4 regions of the Paenibacillus salivarius genome follow, and region 4 is predicted to be linked to each of the others. Evidence: a T-box and tRNA genes for the amino acid it is inferred to sense, from the RefSeq annotation. Region 4 holds a T-box; the other regions hold tRNA genes.
What was found. A T-box is a leader RNA that pairs with one kind of tRNA and senses whether it is charged. The one in region 4 lies ahead of argS (arginine--tRNA ligase), so its partner is inferred to be a tRNA-Arg.

Region 1: it has a tRNA-Arg gene. The T-box ahead of argS (arginine--tRNA ligase) is inferred to sense a tRNA for this amino acid. The anticodon was not compared.
Region 2: it has a tRNA-Arg gene. The T-box ahead of argS (arginine--tRNA ligase) is inferred to sense a tRNA for this amino acid. The anticodon was not compared.
Region 3: it has a tRNA-Arg gene. The T-box ahead of argS (arginine--tRNA ligase) is inferred to sense a tRNA for this amino acid. The anticodon was not compared.

Annotation. Positions count from the first base shown of each region.
Region 1 covers NZ_CP195592.1:207,476-212,920, forward strand. The annotation lists gene ACSFXJ_RS01015 (PdaC/SigV domain-containing protein) at 1-344, shown strand, start outside; gene clpP (ATP-dependent Clp endopeptidase proteolytic subunit ClpP) at 606-1,202, opposite strand; tRNA gene ACSFXJ_RS01025 (tRNA-Arg) at 1,434-1,508, opposite strand; gene ACSFXJ_RS01030 (sugar-binding transcriptional regulator) at 1,892-2,947, shown strand; gene gap (type I glyceraldehyde-3-phosphate dehydrogenase) at 3,052-4,062, shown strand; gene ACSFXJ_RS01040 (phosphoglycerate kinase) at 4,294-5,445, shown strand, end outside.
Region 2 covers NZ_CP195592.1:1,478,856-1,484,300, forward strand. The annotation lists gene ACSFXJ_RS06565 (L-lactate dehydrogenase) at 1-795, shown strand, start outside; tRNA gene ACSFXJ_RS06570 (tRNA-Arg) at 1,345-1,418, opposite strand; gene ACSFXJ_RS06575 (hypothetical protein) at 1,567-2,490, shown strand; gene tig (trigger factor) at 2,644-4,038, shown strand; gene clpP (ATP-dependent Clp endopeptidase proteolytic subunit ClpP) at 4,366-4,956, shown strand; gene clpX (ATP-dependent protease ATP-binding subunit ClpX) at 4,969-5,445, shown strand, end outside.
Region 3 covers NZ_CP195592.1:1,451,635-1,457,079, reverse strand. The annotation lists gene ACSFXJ_RS06475 (hypothetical protein) at 1-1,841, opposite strand, end outside; gene ACSFXJ_RS06470 (hypothetical protein) at 2,010-2,414, opposite strand; gene ACSFXJ_RS06465 (hypothetical protein) at 2,593-3,003, opposite strand; tRNA gene ACSFXJ_RS06460 (tRNA-Arg) at 3,496-3,569, opposite strand; gene ACSFXJ_RS06455 (hypothetical protein) at 3,652-4,002, opposite strand; gene ACSFXJ_RS06450 (hypothetical protein) at 4,023-4,343, opposite strand; gene asnB (asparagine synthase (glutamine-hydrolyzing)) at 4,475-5,445, shown strand, end outside.
Region 4 covers NZ_CP195592.1:3,890,663-3,896,107, forward strand. The annotation lists gene argS (arginine--tRNA ligase) at 1-1,732, opposite strand, end outside; T-box leader at 1,786-2,015, opposite strand; gene ACSFXJ_RS17995 (FxsA family protein) at 2,257-2,649, opposite strand; gene ACSFXJ_RS18000 (acyl-CoA thioesterase) at 2,709-3,128, opposite strand; gene pyk (pyruvate kinase) at 3,218-4,639, opposite strand; gene ACSFXJ_RS18010 (acetyl-CoA carboxylase carboxyltransferase subunit alpha) at 4,751-5,445, opposite strand, start outside.

The sequences.
Region 1 (5,445 bases), 2.0 Mb from region 4:
TGCTGAGCATCTTGGAGCAGACCTACGCGTATACCGGAGGGGCGCACGGCATCAGCTTCAGGGAAGGGCTGACGTTCCGCCTGAGCGATGGCAAACTGCTGACGTTGGACGAGGTGCTCCGCGCGAATCCCGACTTCCGCAATATTGTCGATCCTTCGATCGCGAAGCAGCTGCAGCAAACGGAAGGGTATTTCGGCGGCTTTAAAACGATCGGCAACAATCCCGACTTCTATCTGAAGAATGACGGGGTGGTCATCTTTTTCCAACTGTATGACTACTTGCCTTATGTATTCGGATTCCCGGAGTTCTACTTTTCGTTTTCGGAGCTGGGAGTCAAGAGGTAACTTTGTGTTTGCTGCTTAACGGAACTGGGAGACGTTATTTGCTCCGAATTCCACATTTCGAACATCTAACGGATCTATAAGCTCTTATTTGCCTTCTTCAGCTCAGTAATGGTGCTGATTGAGGGGAATAAGGGCTGTGGGTTCCGTTAAGTTCCGAAAGCCGGTGTTTTTGAAGAAATAACGGCTGTAGGTTCCGTTAGCGCAACAAAAAAAGGCTGTCCGCCGAGCGTAAAGCTCGACAGGCAGCCTTTTTGTTGTTTATTACACGCCTTGAGGCGTTACTTTCTCGATAACACGGTCGATCAGTCCGTATTCCTTCGCTTCCGCGGCGCTCATGAAGTAGTCGCGGTCGGTATCCTTTTCGATACGTTCCAGCGGTTGGCCCGTGCGCTCGGCCAAAATTTTGTTCAGCTTGTCGCGCATTTTCAGAATGCGGCGTGCGCGGATTTCGATGTCCGTAGCTTGGCCTTCCGCTCCGCCCAGCGGCTGGTGAATCATGATCTCGCTGTTCGGAAGGGCAAAGCGTTTGCCCGGAGCGCCGGCGTTCAACAGGAAAGCACCCATGGAAGCCGCAAGGCCCACGCAGATCGTGGAGACATCGGATTTGATGAATTGCATCGTATCAAAGATAGCCATACCGGCCGTAATGGAACCGCCTGGGCTGTTGATGTACAAATGAATATCTTTGCCCGGATCTTCCGCATCAAGGAACAGCATTTGCGCAATGATGGAGTTTGCGACGACGTCATTGACTTGGGAACCGAGGAAAATGATGCGGTCTTTCAGCAATCTGGAGTAAATGTCGTAGGCGCGTTCTCCGCGGTTACTTTGTTCTACAACCATAGGAATATAACTCACCGATAAAACCTCCTTATATATTGGATCGATGCTTGCACTCACAATCGGTTCAATCAACTTAAAAGGTTGTTTAAAAAAGCCATCCTTTTTAAACCCGCATTTTAAGAATTGACGGAATCGATGAATATTAACCTCATGATAAACAATTTTAAACAAAAAGTCAAAGAAGGTCAAACCCAGTGTAATAAAAAAGTCCGTTTCAGGACGGACATTCGATTTCATAAAGTTAAATGGCGCGCCCGCGAGGAATCGAACCTCGATCTCAGGCTCCGGAGGCCTACGTCATATCCATTGGACCACGGGCGCATATCAGTCATTCGTTTAGCGTAGCAAAAATGATTATATGATATCCCGACATAAAAAGCAAGCGACGATCCCAAAAAAATGAATGGTTCTTTTTGGAGGGATGCGGTTAATGATATGGGAGTCTACTGTTGCTGAGGATAGATGGTCGATCGTCGTCTATTTTACATCAATCGGGGGCCTTTTTTTGTTATCGGCCGAAACGATTAAGCCTCTACGATTTGGGGCATGCATAAGTAGAAAACACTTGGTAAATTATACGGACGTCAGGCTTGCAACAGGTGTAGAAATTGGTTAAAATAACAGTGGGACTTAAAAAGTTAACCCGGGACGTTTTAAGGCCAAGGAGAAGGAGAGAGAAGACGAAGCTTGCAGGAGTGGAAAGCATGCGAACGATTTTGGAAATGCAAAAGCAGCTTCTTCCTGATCTCATGGAAATTCTCAAGAAACGGTACACCATTCTTCACCAGATCTTGTTGTCGGGCGTAATCGGCCGCAGAACTCTGGCGGTGTCACTAAACATGACGGAACGAGTGTTGCGGGCCGAGACGGATCTCCTGAAGGCTCAGGGCCTGATTGAAATCGAGAATATAGGCATGAGAATCAGTGATTCGGGCAGAAAACTGCTGGAAGAGCTGGAGCCGATCGTGAATGAAATCTTCGGATTGTCCAATCTGGAAGAGAGAATCCGCACGGCATTCGGGCTTCGCAAAGTGGTGATCGTACCCGGTGACAGTGAAGCTTCACCGCTGGCCAAGAAGGAACTCGGCCGGGCAGGAGCCAAGGCGCTGCTTGGGGTGATGAATGGCGACGACGTTGTAGCCGTAACCGGAGGATCGACAATTGCCGAGGTTGCGGAACAATTGAATCCGCCGGCGAGCGTCTCGCTGAAGCATAGTTGGTTCGTTCCCGCACGGGGCGGACTTGGCGAGAGCTTGGAGATTCAAGCGAATACGATAGCTTCCAATATGGCGAAGCGGGTCGGAGCGGGTTATCGCCTGCTGCACGTTCCCGATTTGCTCGGAAAGGAAGCCTACGAATCGCTCGTTAACGATCCGAACATCCATGATATCGTAGGAATGATCCGCCAAGCGCGGGTGATTGTGCACGGAATCGGGGATGCTATGGAGATGGCAAGACGGCGCAAGCTTGGGGAAGAAATGCTCCAGGAGTTAAAGAAGGAAGGCGCGCTTGCCGAGTCTTACGGGTACTATTTTGACAAAGACGGCATTGTGGTTCATAAAATGCTGACCCTGGGCCTTCGGCTGGAAGACATCCGGAGGACGGAAACCGTCATCGCGATCGCGGGCGGCAAGAGCAAGGCGAAGGCGATTCACGCGGTGCTGCAGTTCGGACAGGAAGATATTCTGGTCACGGACGAAGCCGCAGCCGAGGAAATCGTGAAGGAAATCGAACTTCGTTCGGGCCGCGCGGCGGAATAGCGGGTTTCTTTTTCGCGGGGAATAATGAAATTATGTTTACTCATGACGGGTTAATCAGCCTGTCTTGAATAATAAAAAAAATTGAACACTGGGAGGATCTTTTCATGAGTGTAAAAGTTGGTATTAACGGATTTGGACGTATCGGACGCTTGGCTTTCCGCCGTATTCAAAACGTGGAAGGCATTGAAGTTGTAGCAATCAACGACCTGACAGACGCCAAAATGTTGGCGCACCTGTTGAAATATGACACGACGCAAGGCAAGTTCGACGGCGAAGTTGAAGTTCATGACGGCTTCTTCAAAGTAAACGGCAAAGAAGTTAAAGTACTTGCTAACCGTAACCCTGAAGAATTGCCTTGGGGCGAGCTTGGCGTAGACATCGTGCTCGAGTGCACAGGCTTCTTCACGACTAAAGAAAAAGCTGAGCTTCACCTGAAAGGCGGAGCTAAAAAAGTCGTTATCTCCGCACCTGCTACAGGCGATATGAAAACTATCGTTTACAACGTTAACCATGAAATCCTTGACGGTTCGGAAACGGTTATTTCCGGTGCTTCTTGCACAACGAACTGCTTGGCTCCTATGGCTAAAACGCTTCAAGACAAATTCGGTATCGTTGAAGGCTTGATGACTACGATCCATGCTTACACTGGCGACCAAAACACGCTTGACGCTCCTCATGCGAAAGGCGACTTCCGTCGTGCCCGTGCCGCTGCCGAAAACATCATCCCTAACACGACTGGTGCTGCAAAAGCAATCGGTCTGGTTATCCCTGAACTGCAAGGCAAATTGGACGGCGCGGCTCAACGCGTTCCAGTTGCAACAGGTTCCCTGACTGAGCTCGTTACTGTTCTTGAGAAGAACGTAACTGCAGCTGAAATCAACGAAGCTATGAAAGCCGCTTCCGACCCAGAAACTTATGGCTACACAGAAGACGAAATCGTATCTTCGGACATCAAAGGAATGACTTTCGGTTCCCTGTTCGACGCTACGCAAACGAAAGTATTGACTGTTGGCGACAAACAACTGGTTAAAACCGTTGCTTGGTATGACAACGAAATGTCCTACACCGCTCAATTGGTTCGTACTTTGGAATACTTCGCAAAAAAAGTTAAGTAATTAACAGATCCTTGATAACAAGACCAAAGAGGAGATACCTTCAACGAGGACTCCTCTTTGGTTCATGAATTTTTATTGATTCGACATTCACACACACCGTTTTAGATAAAAAGAGTTCCATTAGATAAAATGGTAGTTCAAAAAATCAGGTGACTTTTTTGAACTACCTCTAGAGAAGCAGTACCGCTTAGGAGAGAAATCTGGAGTCACGCCTATAGGAGGAACGTGGAGATGAACAAGAAAAGTGTACGTGATGTGGAAGTAACCGGCAAACGCGTGTTTGTCCGCGTGGATTTCAATGTACCGATGCAAGACGGTCAAATTACCGACGATACCCGGATTCGCGAAACGCTGCCGACGATCAAATATTTGATCGAAAACGGCGCGAAAGTCATTTTGGCGAGCCATTTGGGACGTCCGAAGGGCCAAGTGAACGAAGACATGCGTTTGACGCTGCCTGCAAAACGCCTTGGCGAATTGCTGGGTAAAGAGGTTGCTAAAGCCGACGAAGCGATCGGTGACGCAGTAAAAGCGAAAGTAGCCGCTATGAACAATGGCGACGTGCTTGTGCTTGAAAACGTCCGTTTCTATCCGGGCGAAGAAAAGAACGATCCTGAGCTGGCGAAACAATTCGCGGAGCTGGCCGATCTGTTCGTGAACGACGCTTTCGGCGCCGCTCACCGTGCGCATGCATCGACCGAAGGTATCGCTCACTATCTGCCAGCCGTTTCCGGTCTGCTGATGGAAAAAGAATTGTCCGTTCTCGGCAAAGCTTTGTCGAACCCGGATCGTCCTTTCACAGCGATTATCGGCGGTTCCAAGGTGAAGGACAAAATCGACGTGATCGACAACTTGCTGACGATCGCCGACAACGTTTTGATCGGCGGCGGATTGACATACACGTTCTTCAAAGCCCAAGGCTATGAAATCGGTCAATCCCTGTGCGACGACAGCAAGCTTGATGTTGCTCTCGGCTTCATCGAAAAAGCGAAGAAGCTCGGCAAAAACTTCGTGCTTCCGGTGGACATCGTAGTCGCTGACGACTTCAGCGCGAACGCGAACCACAAAGAAGTGGATATCGACAGCATTCCTTCCGACTGGGAAGGCGTGGACATCGGTCCTAAAACGCGTGCGAAATACGCCGAAATCATCAAAAATTCCAAACTGGTCGTTTGGAACGGACCGATGGGCGTATTCGAAATCGATATTTTCGCAAACGGTACGAAAGAAGTAGCTCAAGCTTGCGCTACAACCGAAGGCTACACCATCATCGGCGGCGGGGATTCCGCGGCGGCAGCCGAGAAATTCAAACTGGCCGACAAGATGGATCACATCTCCACGGGCGGCGGCGCTTCCCTGGAATTCATGGAAGGCAAAGCGCTC
Region 2 (5,445 bases), 2.4 Mb from region 4:
GATTTTACCGCAAGCCGGACGAAAGTCTATGCCGGGAGCCTGGAGGATTGCGGCGACGCCGACGTGGTCGTGATCACCGCCGGGGCCAATCCGAAAGAGGGCCAAACCCGGCTCGACGTGCTTGAGGAAGCGGAAAAAATCACGACCGAGATTGTGGGAAGAATCATGGCTAGCGGTTTTGACGGCGTGTTTGTCGTGGCCGCGAATCCGGTGGATATCGTTACTTATATCGTAAAAAAGGTTTCCGGTTTTCCTCGTCACCGGGTTATCGGGACGGGGACCTCGCTTGATTCGGCTCGGTTAAAAACATTGTTGTCCGACGTTTTTTCGATCGATCCGCGCAGCGTAAACGGGTATGCGCTCGGGGAGCACGGAGAGTCCCAATTCGTTGCCTGGTCCCACGTAACCATCGGCGGGAAGCCGCTATTGCATATTTTGGATCAGCACAAGGAGCGGTTCAAGGATGTTGATTTGAAGGAAATCGAGCGAAAAACCAAGGATGCGGGCTGGGAGATTTTTACCCGGAAAGGCAATACCCAATTCGGAATCGGCAACGCGCTCGCATATATCGTCCGCTCGATCTTGAACGACGACCACAAAATTATCGCCATTTCCGTCATCCTCGAAGGAGAGTACGGAAAGAGCGAGGTTTGTGCCGGGGTCCCCGCGATCATAGGCGGGGGCGGCATCCTGGAAGTCCTCGAGCTCAACCTGACTCCGGAGGAACAGCAAAAGTTCGATCATTCCTGCTCTATTTTGAGCCGTGCGATCGAGAGTCTTTCCGGTCGGGGGTAATGCCGAATAGTAATTTGTGTGCGGGCTCCGCTTGCCGATGGAGGGAAGAACGGATAACTGCAAACATTATTTTAAGTATTTAAAAACTCCGATCTTCGTCAATTTGTGCGAAAACTCTCCATTTTTCACGAAATGCAGCAAAAGACATGCAAAATGGACATTACGTTAGACCGCCTAGCTTCGCCGAAGCCTTTACGGGGGTTATTCTACTAAAACGACAAATGGCTCCTACATGTAGGAGCCATTTGTATAGAAGAAACGTCCCAGGAGGGATACTCGCGCATCGGCGCGAGACTCCGTTCGCCGGTCCACCACGGGGACCGCCTCACTCCGACGAACCCCCACGGGGGTTCTCGTCCCTGGACGTAGAAAAAGCCAGTTCTTTTGAACGGGCTCATTTTATACGTCCCAGGAGGGATACTCGCGCTCCGGCGCGAGACTCCGTTCGTCAGTCCACCACGGGGACCGCCTCACTCCGACGAACCCCCACGGGGGTTCTCATCCCTGGACACAAAAAGAGCCAGTTCTTTTGAACTGGCTCTTTCTATACGTCCCAGGAGGGATTCGAACCCCCGACCGACGGCTTAGAAGGCCGTTGCTCTATCCAGCTGAGCTACTGGGACATAAGAAAAACAGAAGCAGAAAATAGTGTACCACAGCGAGTTAGGAAGCGCAAGAGGTATTTGAAAAGTTTGCCGGGGACGGGGGCCGATTTTTGCCAACAATAATCTCTATGCTATAATCTCAGGTAATTAGACCGGTTGAAAGGAGGTGCCTTATATCAGCGATACTCGGAACAACGAGAAGGACAACATTGTTTTATTTCCGAAAACATTGGATTTTTATCAAATTGAGCTGACTCGAATGCTGGAGACGGAGCGATACGGAGAAGCGGTGGATCTGCTCGAGTTTTTGCTGCAATGCCAAGGTCAGGATCCGAGACTCTATGATGAATGGCAGGCGCTCCTTAATTGGCTGAACGATGCGTTTCCGATGCTGCAGAAGAACGCTGCGGAAAGCGACGGGGATGACGAGTACGAAGAGGAAGCGATGGCCAGGCAGCATTTGGAGGCGAAGCTGGCCGAGGATGAACATTATGCCGAAAGGCTGATTCGAACGGTGACGGACAAGCCCGTTTCGGAACAGACTTTTCTTGCGTTGGAGCAGCTCACGTATTTAGATCGGCCTGAGGTCGACGAAGAATTGATTGCTTGGCTGAGCCGCAAAGAATTGCACCCGCTTCTCCAATACCGGGTTCTCCAAACGCTAAAGCGAAGAGGCACGCACGGAGCAATCGCCTTATTTCGACTCGGAGAGTACGTGGAAATTGAGATTGAAACGGTTCCGCTCAAACCGGAAGATTTTCCGGGGCCCATTCAGGCTGTGCTTGAGCGTGTCGGCGATCAGACCCAGGTTCATGACCCGACACTTTTTTATTTTGCCCAGGAGCTTTGGGGCGGATTTATTATGGCGATTTACGGAACGAAAGACTATCGCTCGCTGCTTGGGGATGAGGATGCCGTTATCGATATCTGGGCGGCGGCGCTGCATCAAATGGTTGCCGAAAGCCTTCCCGGAGGTTTGAATGACGAGGAAATACGCGGTCTGTACGGGGTTACGGATCACCTTAGGCTGAGATACGAGCAGGCTTGCCGGACGATGCGCCAATTTGTGTCATTAGGGCTGAAAGGTTAAAGCTCTTGTAAAAAGATGTATTGTTGTTTATAATGTAGTGGTTATTCTGAACGTGGAATAAGGACAGCTATACTGGAACCTGGATAGCTGCTTTATCGCGATTCGGTTTCAGTATTTAAGAGTATATGTGAAATTTGGAGGGGAAGGCATAAAATGAAAGCAACTTGGGAAAAAATAGAGAAGAACCTCGGCGTTCTCGAGGTCGAAGTGGAAGCGGAACGTGTAGCCGCTGCACTGGATAAAGCTTTTAACAAAGTGGTTAAAAAAGTAAACGTACCTGGTTTCCGCAAAGGTAAAGTACCTCGGGCGATTTTCGAATCCCGGTTCGGCGTGGAGAGCCTGTACCAAGACGCCATCGATATTTTGCTTCCTGAAGTTTATACCGAAGCGGTTGATCAAACTGATATTTTCCCGGTAGATCGCCCGGAAGTGGACGTTGAGCAATTTGCTAAGGGACAACCTTTCAAATTCAAAGCAAAAGTAACCGTGAAGCCGGAAGTCCAACTTGGCGATTACAAAGGAATCGAAGTTCCTGCCGCCGATATCGCTGTTACCGAAGAAGAACTGAACGAAGAGCTTACGCGCATGCAAGAACGTCATGCCGAGCTTATCGTTATCGACGAAGAAGCGGCTCAAAACGGTGACACCGTCGTTCTCGATTTTGACGGATCCGTTGACGGCGTTCCTTTCGAAGGCGGTAAAGCAGAGCGTTATTCCTTGGAACTGGGCAGCAACACCTTCATTCCCGGGTTCGAAGAGCAGGTTGTCGGAATGGCTACCGGTGACTTCAAGGACGTAAACGTAACGTTCCCTGAAACATACCATGCGGAAGAACTGGCCGGCAAAGAAGCCGTTTTCAAAGTAAAAGTTCACGAAATCAAACGCAAACAGCTTCCTGAGCTGGATGACGAGTTTGCTAAAGACGTAAGTGAATTCGATACGTTGGACGAGTATAAAGAAGACCTGAAGAAACAGCTGCAATCCCGCAAGGAGAGAGAAGCTGAAGCAGCTCGCGAAGGGGTTCTCGTAGACAAAGTCGGTGAGAACGCGGAAGTTGAAATTCCTGAAGCGATGGTGCAAAGCGAAGTTCAAAACATGGTTCGCGATTTCGACAACCGTCTTCGCGCACAAGGGATGAACCTGGAAATGTTCCTCGGATTCTCCGGTCAAACGATTGAAGATCTGCAAGGTCAAATGAAGGACGATGCAGAGAAACGCGTTCGCAACAATCTGGTTCTGGAGCAAATCGCCAAAGCCGAAAAGATTGAAGCTACCGAAGAAGAAATCAACAAGGAGCTTCAGGATATGGCTGAAGCTTACAAACGCAGCCCTGAAGAAATCCGCAACATCCTTGCGGCTAACGGTTCGCTTGGCAGCTTGAGAGAAGACGTGCTTCTGCGCAAAACGATCAAATTCCTGATCGAAAACGCGAAGGAAGTACCGGCCGAGAAAGCCGAAGAAGGCAAACCGGCAGCCAAGAAAACGACCAAAAAAGCGGCAGCCAAGGCTGAGTCGAAGGACGAAGCGGAAGAAGCATCCGAAGAGTAAAAAAAGGGAAATCATCCGTCAGGTTTTTCCCGAGCGGATTTTGAATAACAAAAAGCAAAGTCAAGGCACGTATACTAAATGCGTGCCTTCATTTTTCACTTTTCGACATACAATTATTACCAAAGTCTGTCCTTGAACAGGCGCTTACATATTGTATTTTCGAAAACATAAACTATAATAGGTGTTTAAAAAGTCAGGTTTTCGGCATCGGGAAGGTTGAATGACTTTTTAAATTCCCCCTATAATGGGTGAAAAATGACATGCGCCTTTGAACGTGATAAAATATTGTAGGGCTAAGGAAATTGATAAAGAAAAGAGGTTGGTCACATGAGTCTGGTACCTATGGTCGTGGAACAAACAAACCGGGGAGAACGGTCTTACGATATCTATTCTAGACTGCTCAAGGATCGCATTATTTTCTTAAGCAACGCGATTGACGATGACGTAGCCAATCTCGTAATCGCCCAGCTGCTGTTTTTGGCGGCGGAAGATCCCGAAAAGGATATTCATCTGTACATCAACTCACCGGGTGGTTCTGTAACTGCCGGGATGGGTATATATGATACGATGCAATACATCAAGCCCGATGTGTCAACGATTTGCGTAGGCATGGCTGCCAGCATGGGTTCGCTCTTGCTTACGGCGGGCGCACCAGGCAAGCGATTCGCTCTTCCTAACAGCGAAGTGATGATCCACCAACCGCTTGGAGGCGTTCAAGGGCAAGCCGCGGACATCAAGATTCATGCCGACTGGATTATCAAGACACGGGAAAAGCTGAACCAAATCTATGTGGATCGGACGGGTCAACCCCTGGAAAAAATTCAGCGCGATACCGATCGTGACTTTTTCATGAGCGCGGAAGAGGCTAAGGCCTACGGGATCATCGACCAGGTCATCAATAAGCCCATTAAATCCTAAAGGGGTGTTTACATGTTCAAGTTCAACGATGAAAAGGGACAACTGAAGTGCTCGTTCTGCGGCAAATCGCAGGAACAAGTCCGCAAGCTGGTTGCCGGACCGGGCGTTTATATATGCGACGAATGTATTGAATTGTGCACGGAAATCGTGGAAGAGGAGCTCGGTCATGAAGAAGAGCTCGATCTGAAAGAAATTCCGAAACCGAAAGAGATCCGGGATATTTTGGATCAATATGTCATCGGGCAGGAACAAGCCAAGAAATCGCTCTCCGTTGCCGTTTACAACCACTACAAGCGGGTAAATACGCAGAGCAAAATCGATGACGTCGAATTGCAAAAGAGTAACATCCTATTGCTTGGACCGACGGGGTCCGGTAAAACGTTGCTCGCGCAAACGATGGCTAAAATTTTGAATGTACCGTTCGCGATCGCCGATGCGACTTCCCTCACGGAAGCCGGTTACGTCGGCGAAGACGTGGAGAACATTCTG
Region 3 (5,445 bases), 2.4 Mb from region 4:
ACGTTTTTGTCAAAGTCATTTCCTTTGCCTCTGCAAAAGTCCTCGTACTTGTTGAGCCACCACGCTTGGTTGAACACAAAGCCGTAGGTTTCACTAACCCCATTCACTTTCTTTGAGTAAATCTGCGGATCAGTATGATAGGTCTGCAGATGCTCAAGGAACTGAATGTGCTGTGGCTGGATTTGGTTCTGGAGACGTGATTGAGTGATCTGTCCAATAACTTGTCCGATTTCTTGTGCTGTGTACTCAGCCATTCCCAATGTTCTACGCAAGTCTTGAATCATCATCAGCCCAATGACCAGCGTGGTTGTGATGTCAAGCTGCCTGGAATCTATGTCCTCTGGAACGTAGAGCAATGCTTTTTCATGCCAGTCTTTCCATTGATCTTGTCGATCCAGAAGGTATGGCAGGTAACCCTCAATGAACTTCGTATTCTCAAGTTTACGTTGTAATGCTTGGTTGATTGTTTTACGGTCAAGACTTTGATCTGACTTTTGAATGAGGATTTGAAGCATACGGTCCTGCACTGCCTGATTGTTGACTCTCATATTCCCTTGCATGATCCATGGGGCTTGTAGTGGGTAGTTATCATTTCGATCCACTTGACCTCTTGAATAGGAGCTACGATCATATAGTGTCTTCAGCATAAAAATGATCGATGTAATATTGTTCGCCTTATCATTATACTCTGTTGTGAGCATTGCAAAGGCATTGGTGCAACTCATAGCATCCCGGATAGGCTGGTTTGTGGAACTCATTGAAACACTATCGTTATTGGGGTTTCCAAAGAAGGTAGTGATTAGGTTCAGGTTAGTAGATTTCCCACTTCCGGGCTCTCCATAGATAAATAGGATGGGGAGTTTTAGCCCGAGCTCCCTATGCATCCATGGACTTACCAGTGCAGCAAAGAACCAAGAGAGCATAAGCAGGGACTTATGATTCTTCAATGAAGCAGGAACGATGGAAAGGAGTTCCGTTGCTGCATTGTACCAAGATGTGTCAGACAGTACGTTTCGTACAGACACTTGGTTGGATTCATGCCGACGACCCTTGATTAGAACTAAATCACTGTCTGGAACGTTCATAGTGGAGGGTTTAATGTATGTGTATCCTCCGCCTACTTTATTGACAACATAATAATATTTTTCACTTTCTTTGTGATAGAACATTCCCATATAATCCTCAATAATAGCAGTTCCCTGAGCTTGCTTAGCTACGTGAGTCATCAATTCATCTATTTCTTCTGTTTTGGTAGTAATGATATTAGCTTCAGGAACCTGCTTTCTGAGCGTAGCGAGCAGCTTTTTTCGCTCAACAGTTCTATCCGCATCGAGAATAATGTTTTTCCCTACAGCTTGTGTTTCGCATTTAATATCAACGAGAAGCACTTTTTCTTCCGAATCCATCTGTACTTTGCGAATGTTTTTGAATACAAAGTTTGTCAATCGTCTAGAAATAACTCGCCCGTCTTTAGTAATATCTAAAATTTCGTACCCATCAGGTCTCTCTACAACACCAGTTGGAAGATCATGGTATGCTCTTTTAGCTTTTTTAACGACTTCATCCACAAATCGATCTGCCTCTTGCTCTTTTGCCTCTTTACTAGACTCGATCAATCCCTGCTTAGCCTTAAATTTAGCAAATATAATTCCAAGTGTTTTAAGGTCTTTTTTACGATCCCATTTTCCAGTGGTTACAACCGCATTGATTATACGTTCATCATCAAGCTTGTCACCGTACTCATCTAAAAGCGCTTGAAATGTTGCCCGGTCACAGATGTTAAAGTTATCTAGTTCATGTTGTTCATTTTCATCCAGAGCATATAAATCTTCTTTATTCATGCTTGTTTCCTCCTTGTGTATATATCTTGTTGGCCCTACAAGGAGGTGTTACAATAGGGGCGTCAGAATATCGCCTCCTAATTGCAACACCGATGGTATTCGTAGCACCGAATGTCCATCACCTTGAAGTGGCCCCTCGTGGGCCGCTTTTTTTGTAACCGTACGTTTTTAGTGTTCATGGCTGGATATAATCTGTTCCAGTCGTTCACTGTAGATTTTTGTCGATTCTGAATGTTTTGCTAGCCACTTTGCCGCTTCTTTTAGGTCGATCACGACCAAACTGGGATTAACCTTTTGGTGCGGCATTCCTTCATATAGCCATCGGGTAACCGTTTTATGGTTTATTTTGAGCTTCTTCTTTAAACCACTCGCCGTGACCATACTTCCATTCTGAAACCCCTCCAAATATCCGTAGTGGCTTTTAAACCAAGGCAACACTTCGTCAGTGTCAAACTCCCAGCAACCTGCTTCGGATTTATCTACCGGAAAGTCTTCACGCTGCATCATTTTACGAAGCGTTGTAGCTGAGACACCGAGAACTACGGACATTTTAAGAATTCCTTTAACCTTCATCCCGTCTACCTCCTGAATGGATTACTCGTTTTTATATCCATATTTTACCATCAAGGATTTCAGGCATGGAAGTTATCTATTCGGTTGTCATAGAGCAAGGGGGTCACAGAATACTACCAGCGGCATCCGTCAACAAAAGACTTGTTTTAATGAAAGGGAGAGGGTGCCTCCCCCTCGTTTAGTAAAGAGTAGCGGTAAATATAATCCCCCTATCGAACATGACCTTCGGATTTAGGAAATGCCGTTGGAGTTCCTTGTAAAACTCATAAATCGGGTGATGGATGATCTCTTGCGGGTCAATCTCAAAGGTTTGATCGTCAATATGCACTTGCATCAAATAAAACGGGTAGTCTTCAGAAGATTCGTCCGGGATTCCTTGACTATCCAATTCATAAAATCGATTGTTAAGCAAGCGTTCCTCAAGTTCAGGACAATCCACTTCAAAGGCCAGATCGTTTTCTGTCAAAACACCCATACCACTAAGTTTAGTTTTCAATGGAAACACCTGATCGGCTTGAGTGATTTCTTCGTGCATCCAATAAACCTTCCCCACTTGCTGACGATAAGTAACCTTAAATTGATTTTTCATTGAATCTTCCTCCTATACTTTAATTTGATTTGGTTGTGCAGTTAACTTTACTCTAGACTTCTGGCACTTGGATCACTCCTTTCGACTTTCTTCCCTATTAGACCCTATGCAATGCTAGCCTGGGAAGTAGGCGACGAGCACCCCAGGCCGCGCTCTTCCGCAATAGGAACATGGGTTCTCGCGCCCCTTTATTCACGATAATGAATAAACATTCAGTATTTTTACATATGGCCCGAGCCAGTCAAGGGGTTTCTTTCATCTTGGAACTGCTGCTTCTCGCCACACGCCCTTGGTGGCTGGACCTTTTGCAGCCCTTTGTACAAACGCAAAAAAGCCACCTTCCGAAGAAGATGGCCCATTGTCTTTCAGCTGTCCATCGGCTGTCCAAATACCCCTCTCTGGACGCCAGAGACAAAACGCTTTAGCGCTTTAAACATTCGATTAGTACTAAAAGAGGCCCGTAGACACGGGCCCCGAAGCATGCACGGAAAACGTCCCAGGAGGGATTCGAACCCCCGACCGACGGCTTAGAAGGCCGTTGCTCTATCCAGCTGAGCTACTGGGACATGAAAATGAACTATGTAAAAAAGGATGCGTTATTTATTATAGCGCATCCTTTGATTTTTTCAAAGGGTTATCTTTTGAAAATTAGAGTTCCTTGTTCAATCGGTCGGAAATGCCTTCATGGGCAAGCAGACGTTGAAGGAATTCTTTCCGTTGTTTTTCGGGAGCCGGCCACCCTGTATTGCAGAATTCCTCCTCGGCGACGGTGGCGGTGGCCTGGTGCATGTTGTTATCAAACCAGTCCGTCTCAAGGCTGGCATCGCTGCGGATCATGCGGATGATTTCGAATTCCGAGCGGGGCCCCTCCTCCGAACGGGCAATATACACAAAGAGATCCGGATCGTCGACCGCTCCCGGCCGTACCTGAATTTCCGCGCAGGGGGTTCCTTCGAGCTCGGTTACTCGCCGAAATGCCGCATCTTTAATATAGTACATCCGCTACCCAACTCCTCCCGCTATTCTCCGCCATCTCCGAAACCCATCCCGCGTTCCAGCTGCTCCCGGGTTTCCGGGGTTCCAAGCCGGTATATCTCCTTATACAGGGCATCAATGTTGCTCTGGTAACTTGCATTGACATCGTCCTCCGGGGAATCCGGCCACGGATAGGTGTACGCTAAAAACGTGCTGACTTCTTTTTCATCAATTTGCTCCAACATGTGACTTATCATGTCAGCTTCTTCCGGTGTTGCTAGGATGGCCCATTCGTAACTCGATGCACCTTCATCATCCAGCAACGACCGGCCTTGCAAGGAAACATAGTACGTATTTTTTACCACATTCAACCCTCCCATTCTGGGGCAAAGTCCCTCATTTGCTTGTAGTTTTCCTTTTAGGACAGACATTTTATGCTTTGGGCGGGCATAATTTGTTATTACTTTTCACCCGGAAAAGAGAGGAGAAACCAAACATGTGCGGAATCACCGGATTTATCGAATGGAACCGGAATTTGTCGACGGAATCGGAGCTCGAATTGGTCGTGTCGATGACTTCCTGCCTGGAAAAAAGAGGGCCCGACGCCCAGGGAACATGGATATCCGGCCCCGTGGCTTTCGGTCATCGGCGTCTTAGTGTCATGGATCCCGCGAACGGGGCCCAACCGATGATCATTCAGGAGAACGAGGCCACATATACCATTGTTTATAACGGAGAGATTTACAATGCTCCGGAACTGAAAAAGGAACTGCAAACCAGAGGCAAGACCTTCCGGACCCAATGCGATACGGAAGTGCTGCTGCAGGCTTATATGGAATGGGGGCCGGACTGCGTATACAGGCTAAACGGCATTTTCGCCTTTGCCGTATGGGATAGCGCGAGGGAGCATGTGTTTTTTGCGAGAGACCGGCTCGGCGTAAAGCCTTTGTTCTACAGCGAAGCCGGGGAGACGCTTATTTTCGCTTCCGAACCGAAGTCTATCCTGAAGCATCCCAAAGTGGAGGCCATTGTCGGACCGGAAGGACTTGCCGAAATTTTCGTGATCGGACCCGCGAGAACGCCGGGGCATGGGGTATATCGAAACATGAAGGAACTGCGGCCAGGCAGCGCGATGATTTTCAATCGCTCAGGGCTTCGATCCTACACCTACTGGAAGCTGGAAGCCGAGCCGCATCTTGACCCTGTCGACGAAACCGCCGCGGCGATCCGCCGGCTGCTGCAGGATACGATGGAGCGCCAGCTGCTTTCCGACGTTCCCGTATGCACCCTGCTGTCGGGCGGTCTCGATTCAAGCGCCCTTACCGCCCTGGCGGTCGATTATTACCGCAGGACCGGGCAGGGTCAGGTGCATACGTATTCGGTGGATTATACGGATAACGATAAGTATTTTCAGGAGCACAGCTACCAGCCGGGAGCGGACGCCCCCTGGATTAAACGGATGGTGGA
Region 4 (5,445 bases):
GTGCCGCAAGGCCGATCAGCTTCAGCCCGTTTTGGAGCGTAATTTGCGTACACCGGGTTAATGCCAGCCTGAATACGCGCAAATCTTGGGTGTCTGCCGCTAAAATCGGGCAATGGTGATAAAACCGGTTGAACGCCTGGGCCGTATCCACGAGGTAACGCGCAATGAGCGAAGGTTCAAGCTTTGCCGCGGCCTGAGCGACGACTTCTTCGAACCGGGACAGCTGCTTGACCAGCTTGAACTCAGCATCCTCTCCGCATAATTCCGGATGAAATTCCCGTTCCATCTTCTCCTCCACGCCGGCCTCTTTCCGGAAGGCTTCATCTCCTTTAGCCAGCAAACTGCACGCCCGGGCGTTCGTATATTGAACATAGGGGCCGGTCTCGCCTTCAAAACTGAGCGCATCCTCCCAGGAAAAATCGATATCCTTGATCCGGTTTCCGCTCAAATCATTGAAAATGACCGCACCGACGCCTACCTGCTTCGCCACTTCGCGCTTGTTCTCCAGCTCCGGATTTTTTTCATCGATGATGGCTTCGATTTTTTGAATCGCCTGATTCAGCAAATCTTCCAGCTTAACGACATTCCCTTTGCGGGTAGACAAGCTGGCCCCTTCCAGGCTGACACGGCCGAACGGGACGTGGACCAGCTCGTTCGCCCACGCATAACCCATCAATTCCACGACCTTGAACCACTGGCGAAAATGCAGGCTTTGAGAGTAATCCGTCACGTAAACGGCTTTGTCAAAACGATACGTCTCCTTCCGGTAAATCGCCGCCGCAACGTCGCGCGTATGGTACAGCGAGCTGCCGTCCTGCTTCAGCATTAATGCGGGTGCCATATCATATTCGTCCAACCGAACGAGCCATGCTCCCTGGTCCTCCACAAGCAGCTCCTTCTCTCTTAACGTACGGACCACCGGTTCGATCCGGTCATTATAAAAGCTCTCCCCGGTGACGTAATCGAAGCGCACGCCGAGTAAGTCGTAAATTTTGTCAAACTCCGCCATGCTCAAATCCACGAATTCTCTCCACAGCTTCAACGCTTCGGGATCGCCCTGCTCCATTTTGGCGAACCAGGCTCTCGCCTCGTCTTTCAGACCGGGATCCTGCTCCGCCTCCTCATGGAAACGGACATACAAATTCAGCAGTTCATCGATGGAGCCTTCGGCCAACTTTCCTTCGTCCCCCCAGCGTAAATAGGCGGTGATCAATTTCCCGAACTGCGTTCCCCAGTCCCCGAGATGATTAATGCCGATGCTGCGGTAACCGAGAAACGAAAAAATGCGGTAAAGCGCGTTTCCGATCACGGTCGAACGAAGATGTCCGACATGGAACGGCTTAGCGATATTCGGCGAGGAAAAGTCGATCACCACGGTCTTGCCTTCACCCAAAGCTTGAGATCCGAACCGTTCCCCCTTTTCAAGAATCGCGGTCATGACTTGACGACAAATCTCTTCCGGCTTCAAATAAAAATTCAAGTAACCGGATACGGACCCCGTGCGTGCAATGATCTCCGTGCCGTTCTCAGTCCCCTTGAGGCCTTTCTCCAGTTCATCCGAGATCGCCGCCGGGGATTTCTTCAGCCTTTTGCTCAGTTTAAAACAGGGCAGCGACAGATCACCCATCGCATCGTCCGGAGGAGTCTCCAGCATTTCCCGGATTTCCGCTTCCCCGATTCCGGGAAGCAGCGGCGCAAGGGCCGCCGCGATCGTCTTTTTGAAATGTTCCATGGATATGACGCTCCTTTCAAATTAAATAATGCAAAAAAGCCTCCCATCTCCATATAAGAGACGAGAGACTTTCAGTTCCCGCGGTGCCACTCTAAGTGCCGAATCCGACGATTCGGCCGCTTTCATCCGGATAACGGCCGGTTGCCGGGTTAGCCTACTTTGATCCTCCGGTTCGGCCAACCATCTCCCGGGCCCGATTCATTCACGGCTCCATACCGGCTTCCACCGCCCCGGCTCGCTGTAAAGGATACCCGCAAACTACTACCCCGTTCATCGAATTTATAGGTAGTTCAAAAATTCGTCTTTTGATCACGAAGTTGCACTGAAGGACTATTCGACATCGAATCTTGAATTCAGTCGGTCGCTCCGGTGCTCACGTAGGTTTTGCCTACGCTCCGCTCCTCACTCCCTCCTTCATCCAACCTTCTCGGTGCTGAAAAGCCGACTTTTTTGAACAATCATTAAATAAAATCTAAAACTCAAAAAATGGCTTAACGCATTTATAACGAAAAACGGGCAAAATGTCAACGTCTGAAAAACGTGATCGTGCCGTCCTTGATTTTCTTGCCGATCCACTTGGTCAAGAGCGCCCTGCAGAGGGGTCTTGTCAACGGGAATACCAAGATAAATCCGATAATATCGGTCACAAACCCCGGGATCAGCAGCAAAATGCCTCCTCCGAATATACACATGCCGTCGATCATCATCCGGCCAGGAACCGTTTGCCCGACCATTTGCGCTTTCGCATCCGCCAGCACTTTGCGCCCCTCAAACTGCATCATCAATCCGCCGATAATCGAGGTGGCCAAAGTCAGGAAGATCGTTTTACCGACGCCCAGTCTTTCCGCAACCTCCACGTACCCCCAAAATTCGATGATCGGTACCACAACAATCAAAACGGCAATCCATTTACGCATAAAGATAACTCCTTTTGTCTCCAGCATCCTCTTAATTGTACCGTTTTGATTTGCGAGAATCAAAGTTTGCTCGCCTGATCGAAAGCCGCGTACCAATCCGGAAACGTCTTTTTGAATTGAACCGGCTTGAAATCGTCCCGTCTGACCACATAATGGACGGATGTTCCCTCCACGCAAAGCTCGCCTTCGCCGTTCCGCACCTCGTACCCGTATTCGGTTTTGACGCCGCCGTTGCTCTTGATCCAGGTGCGCAGCAGCACTTCATCGCCGTAACGAATCCCTTTTTTGTAGGTCACGTTCATTTCCTGCACAGGCGATATGTAACCCGCTTGTTCCATATCGATGTAATTGAAGCCCAGTTCCTCGATCAATTTCGTTCGCCCGGCTTCAAACCATCCGAGATAATGGGCGTGGTATATAATACCCATCATATCAAATTCGAAATATTTCGGCTTAATCTCCATTTCACTGATATGCAAAGAAATCACCCTTTATTTATACTGTGAAAAAAAGCAATGGCGGACCCGTGACCGGGACCCCATTGCTTTCAGAATATTCTTTAAAAATATTATTTACGAACTTGCCCGATCTTAATCAGGTTCGTCGAACCGGAACGGCCCAGCGGAATACCTGCAGTGATCACGACGAGATCGCCTTCTTTGACGAGACCGGAATCAAGGCCGCCTTTCATCGCGTTATCGAACATTTCGTCCGTGGAGGTAGCCACTTGACCTTTCACCGGATTCACGCCCCAGTTCAAGGCAAGGCGACGAAGCGTTTGATCTTCGGTCGTCACGGCGATGATCGGAGCTTTCGGACGATATTTGGATACCATGCGAGCGGTATAGCCGGTTTCCGTGGAAGTGATGATCGCTTTCGCGTTCAATTCCAGAGCGGAGTTAGCCACCGATTGGCTGATCGCTTCGGTAACGGTCGTTTGTTGAGCATTGCTTTGTTTCAGGAAAATTTCATGGTATTCCAACGCGGATTCCGCTTTTTCGGCAATGCGGGACATGGTCAGTACGGATTCGACAGGATATTTCCCTGCTGCCGTTTCCCCGGACAACATGATCGCATCCGTGCCGTCAAAAATCGCGTTCGCTACGTCACTCGCTTCGGCGCGCGTAGGTCTTGGGTTACGCTGCATCGAATCCAGCATTTGCGTAGCCGTAATGACCGGCTTGCCGGCGCGGTTACATTTTTCGATCATGCGTTTTTGAACCAGAGGCACGTCTTCGGCAGGAATTTCCACGCCAAGGTCGCCGCGGGCAACCATCAGGCCGTCGGAAACTTCCAGGATTTCATCCAAATTGTCGACACCTTGTTGGTTCTCGATTTTGGAGATGATCTGAATATGAGTCGCATTATTGCGTTCCAGCAACTCACGGATTTCAAGCACGTCGCTGGCTTTACGAACGAAGGAAGCCGCAATGAAATCGATGCCTTGTTCGATCCCGAATTTGATATCGTTAGCGTCTTTTTCGGTGATGCCTGGCAGGGAAATCGCTACGCCGGGTACGTTTACGCCTTTCTTGCTCTTGATCGTTCCGCCGTTTACGATACGGCATTTGATCTCCGTTCCTTGAATGTCCACTACGGTCAATCCGATCAAACCGTCATCGATCAGAATGGTCGAACCGACTTCCACGTCTCCAGGAAGATCTTTGTAAGTGATGGAGAGGCGGTCTTTGTCACCGAGGATTTCCTCTGTGGTCAAAGTGATGAATTCGTCTTGCACGAGTTCGATCGGTTCTTCCTTCAATTTGCCGGTGCGGATTTCAGGACCTTTCGTGTCCAGCAGTATGGCGATTGATTTCCCCAGCTCTTCGCTCGCTTGGCGGATCGTTTTGATCCGGTTGCCATGCTCCTCAAAATCTCCGTGGGAGAAGTTCAGGCGAGCGACGTTCATTCCGGCCATGATCAGTTTCTTGGTGTTCTCTAACGATTCACTGGAAGGACCGATAGTACATACGATTTTTGTTTTGCGCATTTTGGGTTTCCTCCGTTTAAATTAGTTCTCTCTATACATCTTTTCCAACAATTAAATTTACTACAGTTTCTCTGTTTTGTATAGGAAGTTTGTCATATTGACACAGTAAGCTTACTCATTTCCAACTAAAGTGGAATCTTTGGAAAGTTCTCCCGTTTGGACGGCCTCGATTTCGGCCGCCGCGCTTTCGAACTCTCCGATTTTGCGGAATTTTTGGTACCGGTCCAGCACAAGCTCGTCTGGATTCATCAAGGACAACTGTTCCAAGTGACGGAGGATTCCGTCCTTGATCGACGCGGCAACCGCCTCGTAATCCCGGTGGGCTCCACCCCGGGGCTCCGGAATAATCTCCTCGATGACTTCCATTTCGAGCAGGTCCTGGGCGGTGATTTTCATCGCTTCAGCCGCCTGATCCGCCTTGGAAGCATCCTTCCACAGAATGGAAGCCGCTCCGTTCGGAGAGATGACGGAATAGATGGCATGCTCCAGCATCAGCACGCGGTTGCCGACGCCTAGCGCAAGCGCGCCGCCGCTGCCGCCTTCGCCGATGACGACGCAGACCACCGGCACGCGCAGCTTCGCCATCTCCAGCAAATTGCGGGCGATCGCTTCGGACTGTCCTCTTTCCTCTGCCGTGATCCCCGGATAAGCGCCTTTCGTATCGATAAACGTAATGATCGGACGTCCGAATTTGTCGGCCTGCCGCATCAATCTGAGCGCCTTGCGGAACCCTTCCGGATGGGCGCTGCCGAAAAAGCGCGCGATATTGTCCTTCGTATCCTTGCCGCGCTGCTGTCCAAGCACCG